Regions from separate parts of the Desulfogranum marinum genome, predicted to be linked through region 2. Evidence: riboswitches for the same ligand, from Rfam matches in the RefSeq annotation. Region 2 holds a riboswitch; each other region holds the start of a gene.
What was found. A riboswitch is a leader RNA that binds a small molecule or an ion and turns the genes downstream of it on or off. The one in region 2 is predicted to bind cobalamin.
Positions count from the first base shown of each region.

Region 1: it holds a riboswitch for cobalamin, as region 2 does, so the genes downstream of both, ACHZCY_RS20755 (sirohydrochlorin cobaltochelatase) here and ACHZCY_RS16100 (ribonucleoside triphosphate reductase) in region 2, are expected to answer to the same signal.
Region 3: it holds a riboswitch for cobalamin, as region 2 does, so the genes downstream of both, ACHZCY_RS10635 (sirohydrochlorin cobaltochelatase) here and ACHZCY_RS16100 (ribonucleoside triphosphate reductase) in region 2, are expected to answer to the same signal.

Region 1 is NZ_CAXXRO010000005.1:43,521-50,490, forward strand. Features, by position in the region: gene ACHZCY_RS20750 (FecCD family ABC transporter permease) at 1-898, opposite strand, end outside; gene ACHZCY_RS20755 (sirohydrochlorin cobaltochelatase) at 900-1,802, opposite strand; cobalamin riboswitch at 2,261-2,445, opposite strand; gene ACHZCY_RS20760 (cobyric acid synthase) at 2,803-4,317, shown strand; gene ACHZCY_RS20765 (pyridoxal phosphate-dependent aminotransferase) at 4,314-5,390, shown strand; gene cbiB (adenosylcobinamide-phosphate synthase CbiB) at 5,398-6,366, shown strand; gene ACHZCY_RS20775 (hypothetical protein) at 6,397-6,597, shown strand; gene ACHZCY_RS20780 (NAD-dependent succinate-semialdehyde dehydrogenase) at 6,653-6,970, opposite strand, start outside.
Region 2 is NZ_CAXXRO010000004.1:1,666,784-1,673,753, forward strand. Features, by position in the region: gene ACHZCY_RS16095 (methylmalonyl-CoA mutase family protein) at 1-2,055, opposite strand, end outside; cobalamin riboswitch at 2,226-2,417, opposite strand; cobalamin riboswitch at 2,629-2,832, shown strand; gene ACHZCY_RS16100 (ribonucleoside triphosphate reductase) at 2,874-5,015, shown strand; gene ACHZCY_RS16105 (anaerobic ribonucleoside-triphosphate reductase activating protein) at 5,009-5,605, shown strand; gene ACHZCY_RS16110 (hypothetical protein) at 5,706-5,900, opposite strand; gene ACHZCY_RS16115 (LuxR C-terminal-related transcriptional regulator) at 6,013-6,918, opposite strand.
Region 3 is NZ_CAXXRO010000004.1:400,454-407,423, reverse strand. Features, by position in the region: gene tgt (tRNA guanosine(34) transglycosylase Tgt) at 1-461, opposite strand, end outside; gene ACHZCY_RS10650 (amino acid kinase family protein) at 861-1,691, opposite strand; gene ACHZCY_RS10645 (hypothetical protein) at 1,725-1,922, opposite strand; gene ACHZCY_RS10640 (FKBP-type peptidyl-prolyl cis-trans isomerase) at 2,190-2,621, opposite strand; cobalamin riboswitch at 3,237-3,418, shown strand; gene ACHZCY_RS10635 (sirohydrochlorin cobaltochelatase) at 3,538-4,530, shown strand; gene ACHZCY_RS10630 (hypothetical protein) at 4,695-4,886, shown strand; gene ACHZCY_RS10625 (phosphotransferase enzyme family protein) at 4,978-6,081, opposite strand; gene ACHZCY_RS10620 (nucleotide pyrophosphohydrolase) at 6,081-6,446, opposite strand; gene ACHZCY_RS10615 (2-hydroxyacid dehydrogenase) at 6,491-6,970, opposite strand, start outside.

The DNA.
Region 1 (6,970 bases), on a different contig from region 2:
TTCCACCTGCAAAAAAGGAAAAAGGGATCAACCGTCGGTTATCGGGGCCTGTGAGGTGGCGCAGCAGGTGGGGAACTATAAGGCCTATAAAGCCAATGATGCCGGCAACCGCAACCGAAAGCGCCGTCATGAGCGTACAGCAGACTAAAAGGAAAATTCTGAGGCGGACAGTATTCACACCCAACGAAACAGAGGTTCTGTCGCCGGTTGCCATGATATTAAGGTCTCTGCCGTAAAAAAAAGCCAGGCCTGTGCCGATCAAGGCAAAGGGGAGAAGGAGAAGAATGTTGTACCAGGATACACCGGAAAGGCTGCCCATGAGCCAGAAGATGATGATGCCCACCTGTTCATCAGCCAAAAATTTAAGAAAGCCGATGGCAGCAGAAAGTATAGCCGCGACTATAACTCCGGCGAGAATGAGATTGGTTGATGACAGGCGACGGTCTCCGGAGGCCAGAAAGAGAACCAACAGCAGGGTGCCAATGCCGCCGGCAAAGGCAAAAATAGGAACCGATACAGCGGGAGGCAGAGCTAGACCGAAAATTTGCAGCACGATGACTAGGGAGGCTCCGAAAGCAGCACCTGTGGAGATGCCGAGGGTGTAGGAATCAGCCAGTGGGTTGAGAAGGATGGCTTGGAAAACCGTCCCGCTGACCCCCAGCATGCCGCCCACCAGCACTGCCGCAACAATGCGTGGCATCCGGACATCGGTGACCACCGTCACTGCCACCGGATCAATGTCCGGCAGCGGTTGCTGTAACAGTTTTGCACTTATGATTCGGACCACATCCATCACCGAAACCGATAAAAATCCCATGGTGGCGGAAACGGCAATTAAAAGAAAAAGTGCCGTGGTCAGAAAAAGAATGGGATATAATTCTTTGGTAACGATATTCATTTTACTGCAACTCGATACCGGCATTTTCTGCTGCCTGGGCAGCGTGTTGAACAAATAATCGGGCGACCGGTGTTTGTTCTCCTAACCCTTTGATCATGGGGATAACCTGGTGTCCTGCTGTGGCCAGCCGTGATTGCCACGAAGCAGGTTGTTGGCTGACCATATCCTTAAGAGCATGGCTGCCTGCAACAATCAGCAGCGGCTTGAGCAATACCTTTTGTGCACCTTGTGTTGCAAGCCCGGCAAGGACCTCATCCAGAGACGGATACCCTTCGACGGTGCCTATATGTATTGGTATTTGCGGATACATGGTCCGCATTCTCGATTCGAGTTCAAGATAGAGACCGCCGGATGGAAAAAAAGGGTTGCCGTGTCCCATATAGACCAGAGCAGCGCCGTGTTTTGCTGCTTGTTTGACATCCTCTTCCAGGGCTTTGGCAAGCTCCAGAATATCATTGCCGTAGGGGTGCGTCGGGCTATAGGTGCCAAGAATCGGTCGCCCGATAACAAGTTTTTCAAACGGCTGCCATCGGGGTTTCATGGTCCGAATTCCTGCCAGTGACTTGACATAGCTCGCCAGGTCATGGAATTCCTCGGCAGGTGCCATTTGGATCGCCTGGACTACTATGGATCTGTATCCCTGATCCTGGAGATTGGCAATGGCAGCCAGCTGGCCCTGCACGGTGAAAATTTCTTCGGGAATAAACGTATTTTTTAGTCTGTACTCGGTATCATGAGCACGTTTCCGCCAGACATTGCGAATGATGTTAGACGTAAAGGCCAGGCGAACCTGTGTGAGGGGGTAGGCTTGCCGGAAACATTCGTGAACTTTCAGCAGGCCGGGCAGGGCCGACTCCTCGGTTGTACCGAACATGGCAAGTACTATTGCATTTTTTGGGGCCATACTATTTTGCCTTTGTAACCTCTGCGCTTATGGGAAAAGGTATAGGGAGTCAGACGAGCACAAGGTCCTAGCCCGAATTTCTCATGACCTTTTTGATTTCAAACTCAATTAATTGATATTATTGCTTAAAGGCTAATTGTACAATTAACAGTCTGTTTTTCGTTTTAAATCAAAAAGTTCTCCCTTCGGGTCAATAGATTTTTCCGCAGGATCTACGTTACAAACCACTTGCGGTAGTTTACTATCGGAGTCTTCGCTTACCCGGAGTCTTCGCTTACCCGGAGTCTTCGCTTACCTACTGCGTGGTTTGTGCCTTGCCCTGCGAAAAACTTTATTGATGAGAAATCCGGGCTGGTCTTCACTGTCAATTTGTCAAAAAAAAAACCTGAATCAACTAGAGTGTTGATTCAGGTTATCCCTTTAATCCCTGAGTCGGAGGACCAACTTTTTGCCGGAAGTATGGTCATTTTTTGCAGGCAGGTTTTCTGACTCCCGGATCATTCTCCTCTCACACCTTCCCATTTGCTAAACAAACAGTGGTTTTTTGTGAGATTTGTTCCCGGTTACAGCGGCGGGCCCGTTCCGGATTGTAACCGGATTCCCTTTTTCTATTTCAGTAGAAACCTACAAAATTTTTGAGCTAACTTACCTGCAGGTCTCTGGATAGTCAAGCAGGTAATACCCGCTAGTCTAGTGAAATCCCTCTTTCGAGTGAGTCTATGGTTCCTCTCTTGAACGTGTTTTTTCAAAAAGATATAGAGAGCTGATCAATGGGCTCCTGTCCCAGGCTACCCTGCAGAATTGTTTTTTTTCGCATGTCTCACGCTTGAAAGAAAAAACTCATTTTTCAGGCTGACCTGCAGAGTTGAATGGAAAGGGGTGGCTCATGTGGTTGATTCGTATTATGTTGTCAGCTTTGTGTCCACTCTGCCGGCGAGTGGTGTTGTGCTGCATATACATTGTTCTGGATAAACAATTACATGAAATATAGTGGGGAAACATGGCTAACAAAGCGGTGTGCATAGCTGTATTGGGAACGGGATCCGACGTGGGCAAATCCATTGTTACCTCCGCCCTTTGCCGTATTTTGGTGAACAAGGGGTATCGAGTAGCACCCTTTAAGGCGCAAAATATGTCTAATAATTCAGGGGTTACTGCTGACGGGCTGGAAATGGGTCGGGCTCAGATTGTACAGGCAGAGGCAGCCAGGATAGCGCCACATGTGGATATGAACCCGGTGCTGCTAAAACCCACCAGCGATGTCGGCTCCCAGGTTGTGCTTAACGGTAAGGCTTGGATGGAGGCTTCTTCGGTCTCTTATTATGAAAAAAAAGACTATCTGTTTGCTGAGAGCTGTGCCGCCCTTGATCGTTTGCGCGACCAATACGATGTGATTGTTATGGAAGGTGCCGGATCGTGCGCAGAAGTTAACCTCATGGCCAATGATATCGTTAATTTACGTTGCGCAGCTTATGCAGACGCCCCGGTTATCCTTGTTGCTGATATTGATAGAGGTGGGGTGTTTGCCCAGATTGTCGGTACTCTAGCCTGCCTGGATGCAGCCCAGCAGGAACAGATAAAAGGATTTGTGGTCAACCGTTTTCGCGGCGATATCAAGTTGTTTCAAGACGGTATTGACTGGATAGAACAAAAAACCGGCAAACGTGTCTATGGGGTACTGCCCTGGTACAAACATTTTCATATTGAGGCAGAAGATGCGGTGGTTATTGAGAATGCGCCTTCGTATGTCCCTGCAGCCGCTGGAGACACTGCCGTTGCTGTCATCAAGTTGCCTCATATCTCCAATTTTAACGATTTTGATCCACTGATGCATATACCGGGGCTTCATTTAGCGTACTTGCAGCAGCCACAGGATTTGTCTGCCTTTAAGGCTGTGATTTTGCCTGGATCAAAAAGTACTTGTAGCGATCTTGACTGGCTGCGGGCCAGTGGCTGGCTGGATCATATCACAGTGTTTGCCGAAAACGGTGGTCATGTGTTGGGAGTGTGCGGTGGCTATCAGATGCTGGGAACCTGGGTACATGATCCAGACGGTATCGAAGGAAGGCCCGGGTCCACCGAGGGAATAGGTTTGCTCCCGGTGGAAACGACCTTAAAGGCCCCTAAAACAACCACTCTTACCGATTTTTCCTGGGCTGGGCAGCAAGGATGCGGCTACGAGATTCACATGGGACAGACCCATCTCGCCGGTGGGCAACCACTGGTGGATGTGCTGTCCAGAAATCAGGAGCAGTGTCAGGATAGAGATGGCTGTGTCAATGATAATGGAAATGTCATTGGTACCTATGTACATGGCTTTTTTGATAGCCCTTCGGTCACCCGTCATTGGTTGCGCTTGATCGGTCTTGACTGGCTGCAGCCTGAGGAGCAGTTGCACGGTCCTGCAGGCCGCGACAAAGCATATGACCAGCTTGCCGAACATGCAGCGCAACATCTCGACATTGAGGCCATTCTTGAATTGATTGACACAACCACGAGTGGAGAACAAGCATGATCCAGGGACATGGCGGAAATGTTGCCTCAGTGGCAGCCCGATTAGGGTGCAAGCCTGATGAAATTGTTGACATGAGCAGTAATATCAATCCGCTGGGGGTTGTGCCTGGTTTGCTTGAGCATTTGCACCAGCGACTGGACACCGTCATGTCACTGCCTGAGGTTGATGCCGGAGCAGCGGTTGCCGGTATTGCCGATATTCTGGGGATTGATGCAGGACGGGTACTGATGGGAACAGGCTCAACTCAATTTATCTATACTGCTAGCCCTGCCCTTGGCGCAAAAAAGGTGTTAATCGTTGGGCCGACCTATGCTGATTACACCTCCAGTTGCCGGATGCATGGTATAGTCCCTGACTATTTTTTGGCACAACCAGGGGGAGATTTTCAGGTAAACTGTGAACAACTGGCTGAAAAGGCTAGCGAGTTTGATACCGTTTTCATCTGCAACCCTAATAACCCTACAGGGGCCTTGATTCCCCATCAGGAGTTGCTTGCACTCTGTAAACGTCTCCCGCAGACGAAGTTTATCATTGATGAGTCATATCTGCCGTTTGCACCACAGCAGGTTGACCAGAGTATGACCAGCTGTGCATGTGAGAATGTGATTGTTCTTTGGTCACTTTCCAAGATTTATGGTATTCCCGGATTGCGGGCTGGTTTTCTGATTGGCAGTGCAGGTGTAGTCGAGCAGTTCAGGCGCTATATGCAGCCTTGGTGCGCAAACAGTCTGGCCCAGGAGGCAATTGGTTACCTGGCAGCAAATAAGCAGATACTTGAAGATTTTGTCAGCAAGACCAAAATGTATTTGGCCGAAGAAATGGCGACCTTTCGCAGCCAACTGGCAGGGTGTGGTGCCACGCTCTATCCCAGTGTAACCCCATATCAGTTGATCGGGTTACCTCGTGGCCATACGGCTGAGGAGGTTTGCGAACGGTTGGTAGATGATCGGCTTTTGATCAGGAATTGCAGTAATTTTCATGGGCTTGATAGTGGATATGTTCGGATATCCTTGAAAAAAGCAGAGATCAACCGAATGGCAGCTCGGCTTTTTGTTGCTGCTATCGGGAGGTGAGGCTGCTATGTCTTTTTTGTGGTTACACCTGCTGGTACTGCCGACAGCCTTTGCTCTGGACAGGTTAATAGGTGACCCTCCCTCCCTGCCACATCCTATCCGGTGGATGGGCAACGCCATCACCAGCTGTGAACCTTTTTTTCGAAACCTTTTTAAAAATGAAAAAATAGCAGGAACCTTATTCGCTTTGATTCTGATCAGCGGTTGCTGGTTGCTTTGTTTTCTTCTGCTCATGGCCATGCAGTGGATCCATCCTGCTGTTGGGTTTGTCACTGAAGTAGTTATGGTTTTTTATTGTTTTTCGTCCAAGTCACTTGCCCAGGCTGGGTTGGACATACACAAGTTGTTGGCGAGTGGTCAGGTTGACCAGGCTCGCAACGCAGTGGCAATGATTGTTGGCAGGGATGTCCAGTCGTACCAGGCAGACGATATTGCCAGGGCAACTGTGGAAACAGTGGCCGAGAATTTTGTTGATGGTTTCCTGTCTCCCCTCTTGTTTGCGGTTATTGGAGGCGGTCCCCTGGCCCTTACTTATAAGATGGTCAATACCCTGGATTCCATGGTTGGTTATAAGAATGAACGGTATCTTTATTTTGGCAGGGCTGCTGCCAGGATAGATGATGTCGCCAATTTTATTCCAGCCCGACTTTCCATCTATGTTATTGGGCTTGCCGCACAATTTTCTGTATTGAAAAGTGGCTGTCGTGCACTTGCTGTAGCACGAAAAGAAGGGCGAAATCACAGCAGTCCTAATGCAGGCCACCCAGAGGCCGCTTTTGCCGGAGCTATGGGCATCAGACTGAATGGACCTAATTATTACGGTGGCCGGCTTGTTGAAAAGCCATTTATTGGTATGCGCTTTGATCCCCCTGGTGTGGAGCATATTAAGATAGCCTGCCGGCTCATGTTACGGTCCTCGGAGATAGGATGTCTGCTTGCATGGGGATTGGGCGTGCTTTTGCAAAGTGTTTTGTAACGATGAAAAACGATATTGAGGAAAACACGGATGAAAAAAATACCCTGTGAGCTGACCCTGGGAAATGGTGGTGACGTCGTGGCAATGGTGCCACTTGAAGATGACGGAACGCTGAGAATCCCTGCTTATTCTCTTTATGGAACCTTTAAAGAAGGGGTTATCGGCTGCCGGGTCATGAGCCCGGAAGATAAAAAGCAGGTGGTACGAGAGGTATGGGAGAAAACCGACTAGGTTAACTCCTCCCACACCCACACCTATCAGGTGACATTTCTTTTAAAGTACCTGATCAGGAGAGCGCAATACCCGCAAGTTTTGTATCAAGGTATTCCTCAAGCCCTGCTCTGGCGCCTTCCCTCCCCAATCCGCTTTGTTTGATACCGCCAAAGGGCGCTGCCGCACTGGTAGGGTTTATATCATTAATGCCGACCATACCGAATTTGAGTTGTTCAAAGGTGCGTATTGCCCGGTTAATATCGTTGGTGTAGATATATGCTGCCAACCCGTAATCAGTGTCGTTAGCCATGCCGATAATGTCATCGTTATCGTCAAAAGGTATCACCGCTGCTACCGGGCCGAAGGTCTCTTCACGGTAAATCAGCATCTC
Region 2 (6,970 bases):
GGCCTCTTTGAAGGATTCTATATGATCTTGAGGGTATCCTGCTAAGATGATAAGGGTGCCCGGCTGGGCAGATTTTATCTTGCTCACTAAAGGTGGTACTACCTCAGGGTAGTCAGTATCTGTAGAACAAATAACCACCGCTTTAGCTCCTGAATCCAGAGTTGCTTCGGCTGCTTCATCAACTGAACCAAAACCATCGTTGCCGATTGTTTCAAAGGCTCCGACATTGAAAAATGCTGTGGAGAAATCCGCACGGGCTTTGTGTTGTGGGATAGGGCCCATGTTAGCTAGAAAAAGCTTGGGAGTCGCACCTGTTTGGGCGGTATAGGCTTCTGTTGCACGACGGAGCTGTTCAAACGGTTCAGGACCACGGTGGATATTGAGCGGGGTAACCGTTTCCGTGGTTGTAGTTTCACCACGGAGAGCCTGGAATAGATCTCCAAGAGTTGCACCGGCTGATGCTGCGGCTATGGCCTTTTCAACAGTGTCGGCAGTAACGTTCTTTTTGCTTGCAGCTACTTGTGCCAAGGCTGCGTCACGAGCTGCTTGATCTGCTTGACCTTCATATTGGATAACCTGTTCAACTCGGTCAGCCTGAAATGCAAAAGCATCGAGCTCATCAGTTGATTCAGGCTTTTCCAAGAGGTTAGGGTACATATTTGTACCAACAAAGCGATCTTTCCGGATAGCAATATTTTTGGCACGTTGAGCAGCAATTTCAGCAACTTGCTGCTGAGGAGTTCCTGCTTTCAGGAAGGTAAACATGCCGCCCTGCTTTTCTATTTCCTGGAACTGTTCCCAGGCTTTTTTTGCTATCTCTCCGGTGATAGTTTCGACATACCAGCAACCACCGGCTGGATCGACCACTTTATCAAAATGACCCTCATCCCTGAGGACGATGTGGACATTTCGTGCAATACGTCTGGAAAATTCGTTGGGTTGTCTGAATATTTCGTCAAAAGGACTGACATGCATGGAATCCACTCCGCCTGCCACTCCGGAAAAAGCCTCGGTGGATACTCGGAGCATGTTAACCCATGGGTCAACATGGGTTTTGTTCCAGGTTGAGGTGCGGGCATGGATTCTCATTTTTCTGGACTCTTCGTTGCCACCGAAAGATTCCACTATTTGGCACCAGACCATTCTTGTTGCACGAAATTTGGCAATCTCCATGAAGAAATCAGCACCAATGGAAAAGGCGAACATGATTCTGGGTGCTATTTCATCGATGGTGAGTCCTCGTTCCTGCATGGCTCGGACGTACTCAACAGCCGTTGCCATAGCATAGGCCACTTCCTGTACAGCATTGCCGCCACTACGCTGATAAGGGTCAACATGAACAGCAATAGTTTGTAACTCGGGAGCATTGGCCAGGCCCCAATGGGTTACTTGTGCCATTTCATCATAGGCTTGGGAAAGTGGAAGAGGTAGCGATCCCTGCACAGCAAGATAACTTAACGGATCAACAGCAATACAGCCTGTGAGCTTTTGTGGATTCGTACCCTGTTTTTTCAGATGTGCTGCCAGCAACGCGGTCATCCCGACTCCTGAAAATCCACAGTGCAGTTGCATCGGTATAGCAGTGAAATCAATGTCCTTGAAAGCCTTTTCAAAATCTGCCATCGTAGCAATAGAAAGCCCATCTTTGCCCACATCTTCAGCAGCAGCCTTGTCTGGATTGATTCCTTTGCAGGTGGCATTGTCAAAGATTACATTGAGTGCATTCTGCCCGCGACCGAGGTCGTTAAGGGCTGCTGCGTTAAATTCTTCAGGGTCTGAGTCGGTAATTTCCTGGGCAATCTCCCAGGGATTGACAACGCTTGCTGATGCAGAGGTCCCACGCACATACGGTAATTGCCCGGGTAAGGTGTTTACAAAATCGAGTTTGTCCAAGTCATGCTGGAAATACATCGGTTGGATATCAATCCCTTCGTAGGTCTTTTTTACCAGTACCTTATCAAATGGTTTACCCTTGAGCTGTTTATCAACCGCCTCTAGCCAGTCCGCATGGGTGTGAGCAGGAAAAGCCTGTAAGATATCTAAAGCCTCACTCATTTCTATCTCCTATTCCATTGTTGGATGGTTCGAAAAAAAACAAAAAAAAATCCCCCAGCTCTTTAAAAAAGAGCTGGGGGATTGCGCCCAGTTTACTTCATCACCCCAAATAAACTGCTACATGCTTCAACAGTTTACATCATGCAAATACGGTTTCCTCGCCGTTTGCCCTGATAGAAAAGTCAATGGTAGGTCTTCTGGCTTCCGGATCATCCTACTCGCTACGTCTTCCCAACCATAAACGGCCAGTGACATTCTGCAGCTTTCGTCCTCGGTTACAGCGGCGGGACCACAACGGATTTGCACCGTTTTCCCTTTTAAGCCCGATGGTTACATCAAGCACCAATACTTTGTATGTATGCTATGTTTCTTAGATTAAATTTTAAGAGGTGTCAAGTAAGTTCGATTAACTGGAAATAATAGTTGTAATATGATGTGTTGAGATTGAGTTTAATACAGGGTGATTATTGAGACAAACCAACAGGTATTTAATATTATTTCTTTTGTTTCTAAAAGTTATCATGGAAGCACAACTGCCAATATTTTGTGTTGACAAATTCGAGTGGCTCTATTTAGAGTGCACTTCTACCTGGTGCTTCTCATAGGGAGGAGCGGTAAGAGGGAATCCGGTTTAAATCCGGAACTGTCCCGCAGCGGTGAATGGAAACGACCGCCGTCATTGAGCACTGATTCGTGTAAGGATTGGGAAGCGACGGCCAGTAGGGACGTAGAATGATGTCCATGAGTCCGAAGACCTGCCAGGTTTATTCATGCTTGCCAATCTGGTGCAAGCGGACCTTCGCGGAAAGGAGACAAACATGTATGATGGTTCCCCGGCAGCGGCAGCTGTCTCCCCTGAGCTGTTTTTCCAACATATCCGTAAACGCAACGGTATCGTAACCCCCTTTCAGGCCGAGAAAATTACTGGCGCCATTTTAAAAGCCGCCCAGGCAACTGGCGAATTCGATCAACCGGAAGCACGAAGGTTGACTGTTTGGGTACTAGGACTTGCAAAGGCATTGGTAGAAAACGAAATTCCCGAAGTCGAGTCCATTCAGGATCTGGTGGAAGAGGTCCTGTTAAGTTCTCCTCATAAAAAAACCGCAAAAGCGTATATTTTATATCGGGAGCAGCGTAGCCTGGCCCGTAAGCTGGCAGAAGAGGCAGATGTAAGAATTATTGATCAGTATCTGGAGCGATTAGACTGGAAAATAGAGGAAAACTCGAATATGAGCTATTCTCTTCAGGGGTTGAATCACTATATTTCCAGTGAAATCAGTAAAACATACTGGCTCAATGCCATCTATCCGCCGGAGGTGCGTGCAGCGCATGAAGCAGGCGATCTCCATTTGCATGACCTCAGTCTGTTGTCAACCTACTGTGTAGGATGGGATTTGCAGGACCTGCTGCGTCAGGGATTTTGCGGAGTAAGCGGCAAGGCCGTGTCGATGCCAGCCAGGCATTTTCGTTCAGCGCTTGGACAGGTAGTAAACTTTTTCTATACTCTACAGGGAGAGGCAGCCGGTGCGCAGGCCTTTTCCAGCTTTGATACTCTGTTGGCTCCCTTTGTCCGTTACGATGGCCTTGAGTTCGCTGATGTTAAACAGGCCATTCAGGAGTTCGTTTTTAACCTGAATGTCCCCACCAGGGTCGGTTTTCAAACACCATTTACGAATTTGACCATGGACCTGCAGCCTCCAGCAACCATTGCTGACCAGCCGGTTATTATCGGCGGAGTGCTTCAGGAGGCAACGTATGGTGATTTCCAGGCGGAAATGACCATGATTAACCAGGCCTTTCTGGAGGTAATGGGGGAGGGGGATGCCCAGGGGCGGGTGTTTACCTTTCCCATTCCCACCTACAATATTGCCGCTGATTTTGATTGGGACAACAGGGAGCTCGATGTTTTATGGGAGACAACGGCAAAATATGGGATTCCCTATTTTGCCAATTATGTAAATTCAGATCTTTCCCCGGAAGATGCCCGTTCCATGTGCTGCCGGCTACGGCTCGACACTCGCGAGTTAGCCAAGCGTGGTGGTGGCCTATTTGGTGCCAATCCTCTGACCGGTAGTATTGGCGTGGTAACGATCAATCTGACGGCGCTTGGCTACCAGGCAACCTGGGAAGGTGACTTCTTCACTCGACTCGATCGTCTGCTGGATATTGCCAAGACAAGCCTTGAGGTAAAGCGAAAGGTTCTGGAAGATTTCACCAGTAAGGGATTGTACCCTTATACTCGTTTTTATTTGCGACAGGTACATGAACAGTCTTCCTCATACTGGAGCAATCATTTTTCCACCATTGGTATTATCGGCGGCAACGAGGCATGTCTCAACCTGTTTCAGCAGGATATTGGTACAGATAAAGGAAGAGCATTTGCAGAGCGGGTGCTTGACCATATACGCGATCGTTTGGTCGCTTTCCAGGAAGAGACTGGTAACTTGTATAACCTTGAAGCCACTCCGGCTGAAGGTACTGGTTACCGGCTGGCCAGAATCGATCAAAAGCGATTTCCCAACATGCGATGTACTCTTACCGATGAAACCGATGAGGTGCCACTGTATACCAACTCAACCCAATTGCCGATAAACTATAGTGAAGATGTATTCCAGGTGTTTGACCTTCAAGACACACTACAGACAAAGTATACTGGTGGGACTGTGCTCCATGTTTTCCTCGGAGAAGCTGTGGCGGACAAGGAGGCATTAAAAACATTTGTTCGTACTGTTTGCTCCAGGTACCAGCTTCCTTACTTTACTATCTCTCCCTCTTTTTCTATCTGTCCTACCCATGGCTACCTGAATGGTGAGCAGGAAAAGTGTGAACACTGCGGAGAAAAAACAGAGATTTATTCAAGGGTGGTTGGCTATATGCGACCCATTGGTCAGTGGAATAAAGGCAAACGTGCTGAATTCGGCAAAAGACGTCATTTCCACGTGGAGGCGCAGCCATGTTGATAGGTGGTTTTCAGTCGTTTACCCTCAGCGATTATCCTGGGAAGCCGGCAGCAATAATTTTTACCCGGGGATGTAATTTTAAATGTCCCTACTGCCATAATCAGCATTTATTAAGGATGTCCGAACAACACTCCCCCTCTATGGAAGAAGGTGTCCTTGGTTTTATGGAAAAGTCTACTGGAATGCTCGAAGGACTGGTCGTAACGGGTGGAGAACCTACTCTGCAACCGGATTTAATGCGCTTTGTGTCGGCAATAAAAGCACTGGGATTTGCGGTGAAGCTGGACACCAATGGAAGCAATCCGCAATGTTTGCGGGAACTGTTGGACAACAACTTAATCGACTATGTTGCTATGGATGTGAAAGCACCTTTTAGTAAATATAGCCAATTGTGTGGTATTGCCGTTGATACAGAAGCTATACGTGAATCCGTCGATGTTATCGTTTCGAGTGGTAAGGATCACCATTTCAGAACCACAGTCTACCCCGCATTGCTTGGTGAAGAAGATATCCAGGAGATTACCTCGTCTATTCCAGAGACTTCGCGTTATGTAATCCAAAAGTATAGACCGGTGCCTGAAGCAGCGTAAAGAATTGGAAACAATATAGGCTAACCTTTGGGTACCACAGGTTAGCCTATGTACGCACACTCAATCGGAGTTTGTTCCGTTTACAACAAGATCGTCACTGTTAGTTTTCTACAGCAACAAGAGAAAGGGAAAGAGATTTTTCCAGTGCCTGAATCTTGTCCAATGTTTCTTGTTCAACCAGCGCCGGCTTAATGTCTTTGCAGGAGAAAGAAAGCAGAGGCTTACCAATTTCTTTTTCAAGTTTTTGAATTGCATTCAGGGCGTCATTGTTTAATTCTGAGTAGCTACAAAGCATGATATTCTCCGGTTGGGTTTGGCAGATAAGATTTTATTCTACGCTTACATTATTTACACATGGAGACAATAATGCAACGGGAAGAAATCTGGAGTGGAGTGGGAGGTAAAAACTACTGATTTGTGATTGAGCGGAGATAAGTACGAAGGTTTATCTTGCTGTGTGTGAGATTAAGCTTTTTACGGATATTTTTTCGATGAAATTCAATTGCATCAACGGAGCACCCTTGGATACTTGCTATTTCTTTGGTTGTGCGTCCGTCGCGGATTAATGTTGCTATCTGTACCTCACTGGGCGTTAACTGCAATTGAAGGGCGGAAAAATGTGCAACTAAAGGAGAGATAATTTTTTCCAGGCTGGAACGGATAACTTCTGTCCACATATGTTGTTGCTGGTTTAAAGGGCTGGATTGTAACATTTTCAAGTAGGGGAAGAGCTGTTCCTTGATGTTGCATACCAAATTGTTTTCCATTTCCTCCTTATCTTTGTCTCTTTGGTTTAACAGTACTTTTAGGGCTATATTGGTTTCTTCCAAGTGCTCTTTTTGAATTTCAAGCTCTTTTTCCCGATTTTTTAATGCTTCTTTTTGCTGCACAAGTTTTTTTTCCATGAGTTTCAGGGCTGTAATATTTTCATGGCTGACAACAATGCGGAGTTCATCCTCGAATCGGAGTCGGGTTGCGCGCATATAAAACCACCGTTCTTCTTCGGGCGAATGGCAGGGATATTCAATAACGAACTCGTCAATACTGCCATTTATCAATGCCGTAATACCCAAAAATACTCTGTCAGCTTCCTTGGAAGAGGTTCCAAAAGATGAACTGCATACCTGCAAATAGTTTATCCCGGTCATGTCGGGTCGCATTTTCAGGTCATTGCTTTGCGCAAATTTTTTCCAGGCCGCATTGGTGTCGAGAATTTTTCCTTTCATATCCAGGATAGCGACGTGGGCGGAAAGGGAATCGAGAACGTTGCGGGCAAATTCAGCGCTTACTAGTGGGTCAGGTTTGCTGTTCATGAAGACAATTCGTAGAGGTTGGGATGGCGATAGTATTTTTTTTAAGGGTATC
Region 3 (6,970 bases), 1.3 Mb from region 2:
GGGTAGGGAATACAGGTGTCGAGTGCCATCATAATATCGGAGCCCAGCGCCTCCTGCACATGGACAGCATCTTCCGGACTGAGGAAGAGCTTTTTCCCATCCAGATGTGATCTGAACGCCGCCCCCTCCTCTGTTATTTTTGCCAGATCCTGGAGGCTGAAGATCTGAAATCCTCCAGAGTCCGTCAGTATCGGTCCTTGCCAGTTCATGAAGTTGTGGAGCCCGCCAAACCGGCGAACAAGTTCATGGCCCGGACGAATAAAAAGGTGATAGGTGTTACCGAGAATAATCTGGGCACCCAACTGCGAAAGGTCTTCTGGAGTAACCGCCTTAACCGTTGCCTGCGTACCGACGGGCATAAAGACCGGTGTTTTAATGGTACCATGCAGGGTGGTGACTTCTCCGCAGCGGGCATTACACTGTGAGGAGGTAGATGTGAGTGTGTAAGGTGATGTTGTCATGCCGTTTATTTGTAAAAGAGTTGAATTAGCTGGAGGGGCTTGATTGATACTACTCTGTTTCGGTTGCGATCAAAGGCCCTATACTATGCATGCTCTTCATTTCGTTCCAGCCAACGGTGGTCAAGAAAATCGACAACGGTAACGGTAAAATGAGAAAGAGAGTTATCTGCCTTTAAAAGTACCTTGGAAAAATATTGGAGTGTTATACGCTTACGACCACATTTTCGCAAGCAGGAAGGAATAACTCGCTGTCACAACGAAACCAGAGAGCGGTATCTATCTGGGAGGGGTTGCATTTACGGGAAACAAAAAAAACGAATAACGTAACCATACATCCTGGTAATCGGGGTAATGTTAGTCCCAATTACCTCTAGATGTATGGGGTCAGCAGCTTAATAGTTATTGCTTATAAATAAACGTACCAACATGTTCGCCGTTAAGCGCTTTGGTGATGTTTCCGGGGACCATCCCGTTAATTATCTGTACTTTTTCAATGACTTCTGAGTTTTGAATAATGTCAAGACAGGGCCGTTCGATGACCAGGTCGTCCTGATTTTTTTCCAGCAAGTCCTTGGCACCTATTTCCGCTATGAACTCCGCATCTGGATTTTTTTTCGGATCGTCTGTGTAGAGCCCGTTTTCATCTTTAATAAAAAGAACTGTGGTCGAGCCGATTAGGTCAGCAAGAATCACCAGGCCGACATCGGTCCGGTGAATGGGGATCCTGCCGACTTTGGGCTTGATTGCGAAATAATCGTAAGGAGGCATGCCATGCATTACCGGTATGATACCTTCTGCAAAGTAGGCAGGTAGTTTCACAATATCAGAATGAGAAATTTTGACGCCTCCCCAGGGCGAAAGCAGGGTCGCTATCATCAGCGCATTTTGTTCTGAAACCATGCTGCCGAATTTGGCAATAACGCCGGTCGGCATTCCCATTTCAAGACCGATGGTGTAGATGTGACGGCTCCTGGTCCCCCCGCCGGTGGTGATCAGGATTTTGTGATCAGCGCGATTGCTGACAATTTCCTTCAGTATTGCAGGCAGTGCCTTTGCCCCGCGGTCACAAATGGATTGCCCGCCGATTTTCACAACAGGAACATCCGGATATAACTTTTCCTGAGGAGCAATATCGAGATTACCGATAAACTCATTGCTTACCAGGCTTTCCCCCATAAGTGGACTTTCAACATGCAGTCTTTTGCCATCCTTTTCTCGCACCAATGCCATAATTTTCTCTCCCCCTTATGCGCTAATGTCGTCTTATTTTTTGTTTTTGTCTCGCTCAAGGGCGACTAACTCCGCTTTGGTAGCTTTTGCAATCTGTTGCAATTCTTTTTTGCGAATATGATCAGCGTATACCTTAAGATCAACTCCACTGACCGCAACTATACGGAATCGAGGTGTTTGGGTCCCTTCTTTTACTTTCATTCGTTCACGATAAAAGATTTTTCCAGGCATTTTGCTACTCCTCAGGCTAAAATTATCGTTTTTGGGTTACAACCATTTCTACATGATATGTCTTTTAATCGCAGATGGCAAGGTACGTTCAGGCAGCTCCGAAGATGCATATAGCCCTCTTTTGCGGTGGAGAATAAGGATGCTTTGAGTTTACTCAAAACAGCACAGAGAGTGAGCGAAAATGAGAAAGACAGGCAGGCAGGGAAATAGCGCTGGCTTTTCCCCGCCTGGCTATGGATGGGATTTTTGCCTGGAGTTGAATATCAATCAACCACTAATGGTGACCAGTTCAATATCAAAAGTGAGGTCTTTTCCTGCAAGCGGTGGATTTGCATCCAGGGAAACGTGTTCTTCTGTAATTTGAGTGATACGGACTATTACCGGCTGGTTAGCCTCGTTCATGAGTTCGAGCTGCATTCCTACTTCAGGGGTTATATCTGGTGGTACCTGGTCGATGGGCACATTAATAATCATTTGCTCATTACGGGGCCCGTATGCTTTTTCAGATGGTATGGTCACCGTTTTGGCTTCACCCAGCTTCATACCGATGACGGCTTCCTCAAATCCTTCGATCACCTGCCCCTTGCCTATGATGAAAGGGAGCGGTTCTCTGCCTTCTGATGAGTCGAAAATTGTTCCGTCTGCTAGTTTGCCTGTGTAATGGATAGTGACGTTATCACCACTTTTGGCCTGTGTCATTCTTATCTCCTGATAAGTTAAATGGGAAAGTATGCAATCCTTCCGTATGCCCTGATTGTTCAGAACCTCTCGAAAATGGAGTACGAAAATAATCTTGATTGCAGAGAATCCTCAGAGGGGATAACTGGTCTTCAGTTATTTCAAAATGATGGCTTACGTTGTCTTTCTGGTACCTGGTAAGCAGGCCCACTAAAAGGATTTGCGATGTAAAATAATGGAGAGTCATTTCTTTACTGGCTATGGGATGTACCAAGGCAGTCTATTAATTGCAATTGATTTTGCTGAGAGAGCGGCTGGGTAACGTTTTAATTAAACGAGAAACTTGAGGATAAGACCTGTAATTGCTTATAGGTGCCTCATATTTGGAAAAGCGTAATTTACAGCAGGTAGGCAAAGATCCAGGTAGCTTATCTCAACGGGAGAATCTGTGGGACGCCCTATGAGTAGCTATTTGAGCTGATTCTTATCATCACAATTTTGTTGCAGACAGCATTGGACTCAAGGGTTAATTTTTTTGTTATATCCATGTAACAAGGAATACTTTTGTAAAGTATGAAATTGGAATTATAAGATATTATTTCGTTTTTTGTTGACATGTTGATTTCTTGTTCGGTAGATTGTTCCCTGTTTTCAGGCTCCTTTATTGGATGAAAAGGGAATTCCGTGTAATTCGGAGACGGGCCCGCCGCTGTAATCGAGGACGAAAGCTGCACAATGCCACTGACATACATGTTGGGAAGGCGCAGTGAGTAGGTAGATTCGAAAGTCAGAAGACCTACCTGAAAAAAAGATCGTTTCCTGTGGACAAGGCGACTGATAGAGATACGTGGATTTACAAGGGCATCCCCGAATCATTTTTACAATGATTCGGGGATTTTTTTTTGAAATGGATCGTATAAAAAAAGGAGCATTCTCGATGAAAAAGTTCATGCAAATTGTAGTGACAACAGCCGTTTTCGCGTTGTCAATGTGTGTTACCGCAGCATTCGCCTCTGGTGGGATGAGCCAGCCGAAGGAAAGTAAGAACGCAATTATTGTAGCCAGCTTTGGTACTACTGTTCCCAGTGCGGTTAAATCCATTACCAATATTGTGGATAAGGTCAAAGCTGCGTACCCAGGGACTGAGGTCCGCGTCACCTTTACTTCCAATATCATACGCTCCGTATGGAAAGAGCGGCAGGCGGAAGCGCAAAAATGGCTTGATCAGGGGATTCCAAAAGAAGTACTTTATGTAGAAAATGTCATTGCTACCTTTGGCGACCTGCGTGAAGAAGGGTATACAAATATCATTGTTCAGCCCACCCATATGTTCTTTATGGAGCAGTCTCATGACCTGATGCAGTACGTCAATGCCATAGCTTCTATCCGGACAATGAAAGATAAATGGCGTCCGTTTAACACTATCGTGATGGGACGTCCCGCACTTGGTATGCCTGGAGATCGTTATGAGTATCATGTAGATGTGGATGCGGCTATTGCAACCCTTGCTGCTGATGCGGAAATGGCCAAAAAAGAAGGAGCGATGTTAGTCTACATGGGTCATGGAAATGAGCATTGGTCCACCGGAATATACAGCGAAGTGCAGCAGAAAATGCGCAAAGCTTATCCTGATGTTGCAACTTTTGTTGGTGTAGTCGAAGGACACCCAAGCCTGGATGATTTTGCAAGCCACTTAAAGTATGCTGATACCAAGAAAGTTATCTTGAAGCCGTTCATGATTGTTGCCGGTGACCATGCTACCAACGATATGGCCGGTGAGGAAGACGATTCCTGGAAATCTATGCTCAATGCTGATGGTTACGACGTTGAGGCTGTAATGGAAGGGCTTGGTTCTAACGACAAGTTTGCCCAGCTTTTTGTCGATCATATTGCTGATGCTGCAAAAGAAAGAGGGATTTTGTTGAAGTAGCAGCTGAAAGTAGACCTCGTTTGAGGGCGTTGGCTTTTCTTTATTTCAAGGTGTTTTCCTAAACGGTGGGAGGCACCTTGATTTTTTTTGATAGGTTCCTATTTTCATAAGAAGATCAAATGACTAAGGATCTACAGTTACTATCTATACGAAGAGGATACTCTATGCTACCTAGCGATAAAATAGACAAGGCTTTTAAGGCAATATGTGAAGAAGCAGAAAAAATGCTCAAGAAAGATGTATCGGGCAAGATGGAAAAACGTTTGAAGACCATTGTTTCCATTGCAAAACACCAAAGTGATGTGCGGGGATTAAAAGGTACCTGCTGTCACCCCAGTAAAGAGAAGTGCAAGTAACATCCTTTTCCTTCCTGTCATGCTCTATGGCAGGAAGGATATGAGAATGATCTCCATCATCAATCTACACACATTTTCCCCTCTACGTTCACTACCTCATTGGGCTGGTTCTGAAAATATCAGCCGCAATTGTCTGTAGCAAAGGTTGTTGCCTTATGATCGAGTCTGCCAAGTGAAATTGGATCAGTGCCCGGTCCAGGTTTTGATTTTTTCTGGATGTTTTAAAGTATCTATTCCCACAGAGGTGGTCGGTAAAGAAGCGAATACCGAGCTCAAAGCTTATCAGACCGGCTGCATCCGAAAGGAGCTGGAGGTCGGCATCACCCAGCAGTGATGCTGCTACTGAACCATATCCTTTAAGGATAGCTGCAAAATAATCAGCCGAAAAAACTGTTCCCTTTGGATTATCATGTTCCTCTCCCTGTCGGTTGCAGCAGGAACGCAGACAATCGCCCAAATCATGGAGAAGAAGCCCGGCTTGCACCGTGTCCAGGTCGATAATACTGATCACAATGTCGTCATTTTCGGCAAAGAGAAAGTTGGACGCTTTGGGGTCGCCGTGTATTACCAGGCGGGTGAGGGTATCTGTTCTTTCTGCAAAGGTTGCGGCTATGTCTCGCATCTGCCCAATAAATTGAATGCAGGTAATTTCTTCAAGGGTATTTACGGCAGAGCGTCGGCTGATCCGGTCATATTTTTCCAGGTAGGAAAGCGTATCATGAAATCCTGGTAAAGGCTCTTGCAGCCGATCCTGATCCACATCGGCCAGGATCGTGTGAAACCGGCCAAGCATACGGCCAATCTGGTAGGCCTGCTGTGTCGATTCCAGTTCCTCAACCGTACGTGAGCCTTCAATATAGGTGAGCAGGCGCCAGCCATTTTTATCGGGATCAATAAAGAGATCCTCGCCATCGGGATTGGTATACAGCGAAAGGAAGGGGACGTGAACCTCTGCTTGTTGTGACCATGCGTGGAGGCAATTGGTTATAAGGCGTATGTTGTGCATAACGCATTGGGGATCTGGAAATACAGCAGCAGGTAAACGCTGCAAGACAAGCCGTTCTTTCGAATTAAGAGTTACCAGCCAGGTGTCATTGATTTTTCCCAGACCAAGTGGGCGCAGGCTTATTTGTGGCTGGTTTTGCAGGAAAAACGCAAGTATTTTTTCCGGGGCCATCATAGTTTTCCTGCTCATTACCTCTGCTTACCTTGTTTAACGTCATCCGGAGCAGGATATTTAAGGTGATTAAGTGCTACTTTTTTGGCCACAGCTTCCAGCAGGTCAATCCCCAGGCAGTCAGCCATTCGTGTGAGATACATGAGGACATCCGCCATTTCGTAAGCAACTTCCTGTTGCTCGTCTTGGGTAAGGTTCCCGCTCTGTTGCTCTGTTTTCCATTGAAAGTGCTCCAGCAGTTCTGCGGCTTCAACGCTCAGAGCTGCTGCAAGATTTTTAGGAGAATGGTATTGCTCCCAGTCCCTCTCCCTTGCAAATCGGCGGAGGTAGAGGGACAATTCCTGGAGGTCTGTAAAGGTTGTGGTGAGGCGTACTGGGTTCATATTCTGTGATAAGACGGAATTTACTGGGTTGCTTTCGGGTCGATTCAGTTCACGACTCGTGCAGGATTGCCGGCTAAAAATGTGGTTATATTGTCAACAGTCTGGGAGACAATCCTTTCTCTGGCCTGATAGCTCCCCCAGGCGCAGTGAGGAGTGATAATCAGGTTGGGAATATCGGCAGCTAAAAGCGGGTTGGTTGATTCCGGTGGTTCTTTGGTAAGCACGTCCGTTGCTGCACCGGCAATGATACCAGCACGCAGGGCATCAGCAAGGGCTGTCTCCTCAACAATGCCTCCTCGAGCTGCATTGATAAGAAAACTGGTCGGCTTCATCAGTTGGAGGGCGTCTCTATCAATCAGGTTGCGGGTCTGGTCAGTAAGGGGACAATGGAGGGTCAACACGTCCACCTGAGGGAGCAGTTCAACGAGTGGAATTCTTCCATCTTGGCTGGTACCTGGACGCTGACCCAGCAGGATGTACATACCGAATGCTTCTCCAATTCGTGCAACCCCCTTGCCCAGGTT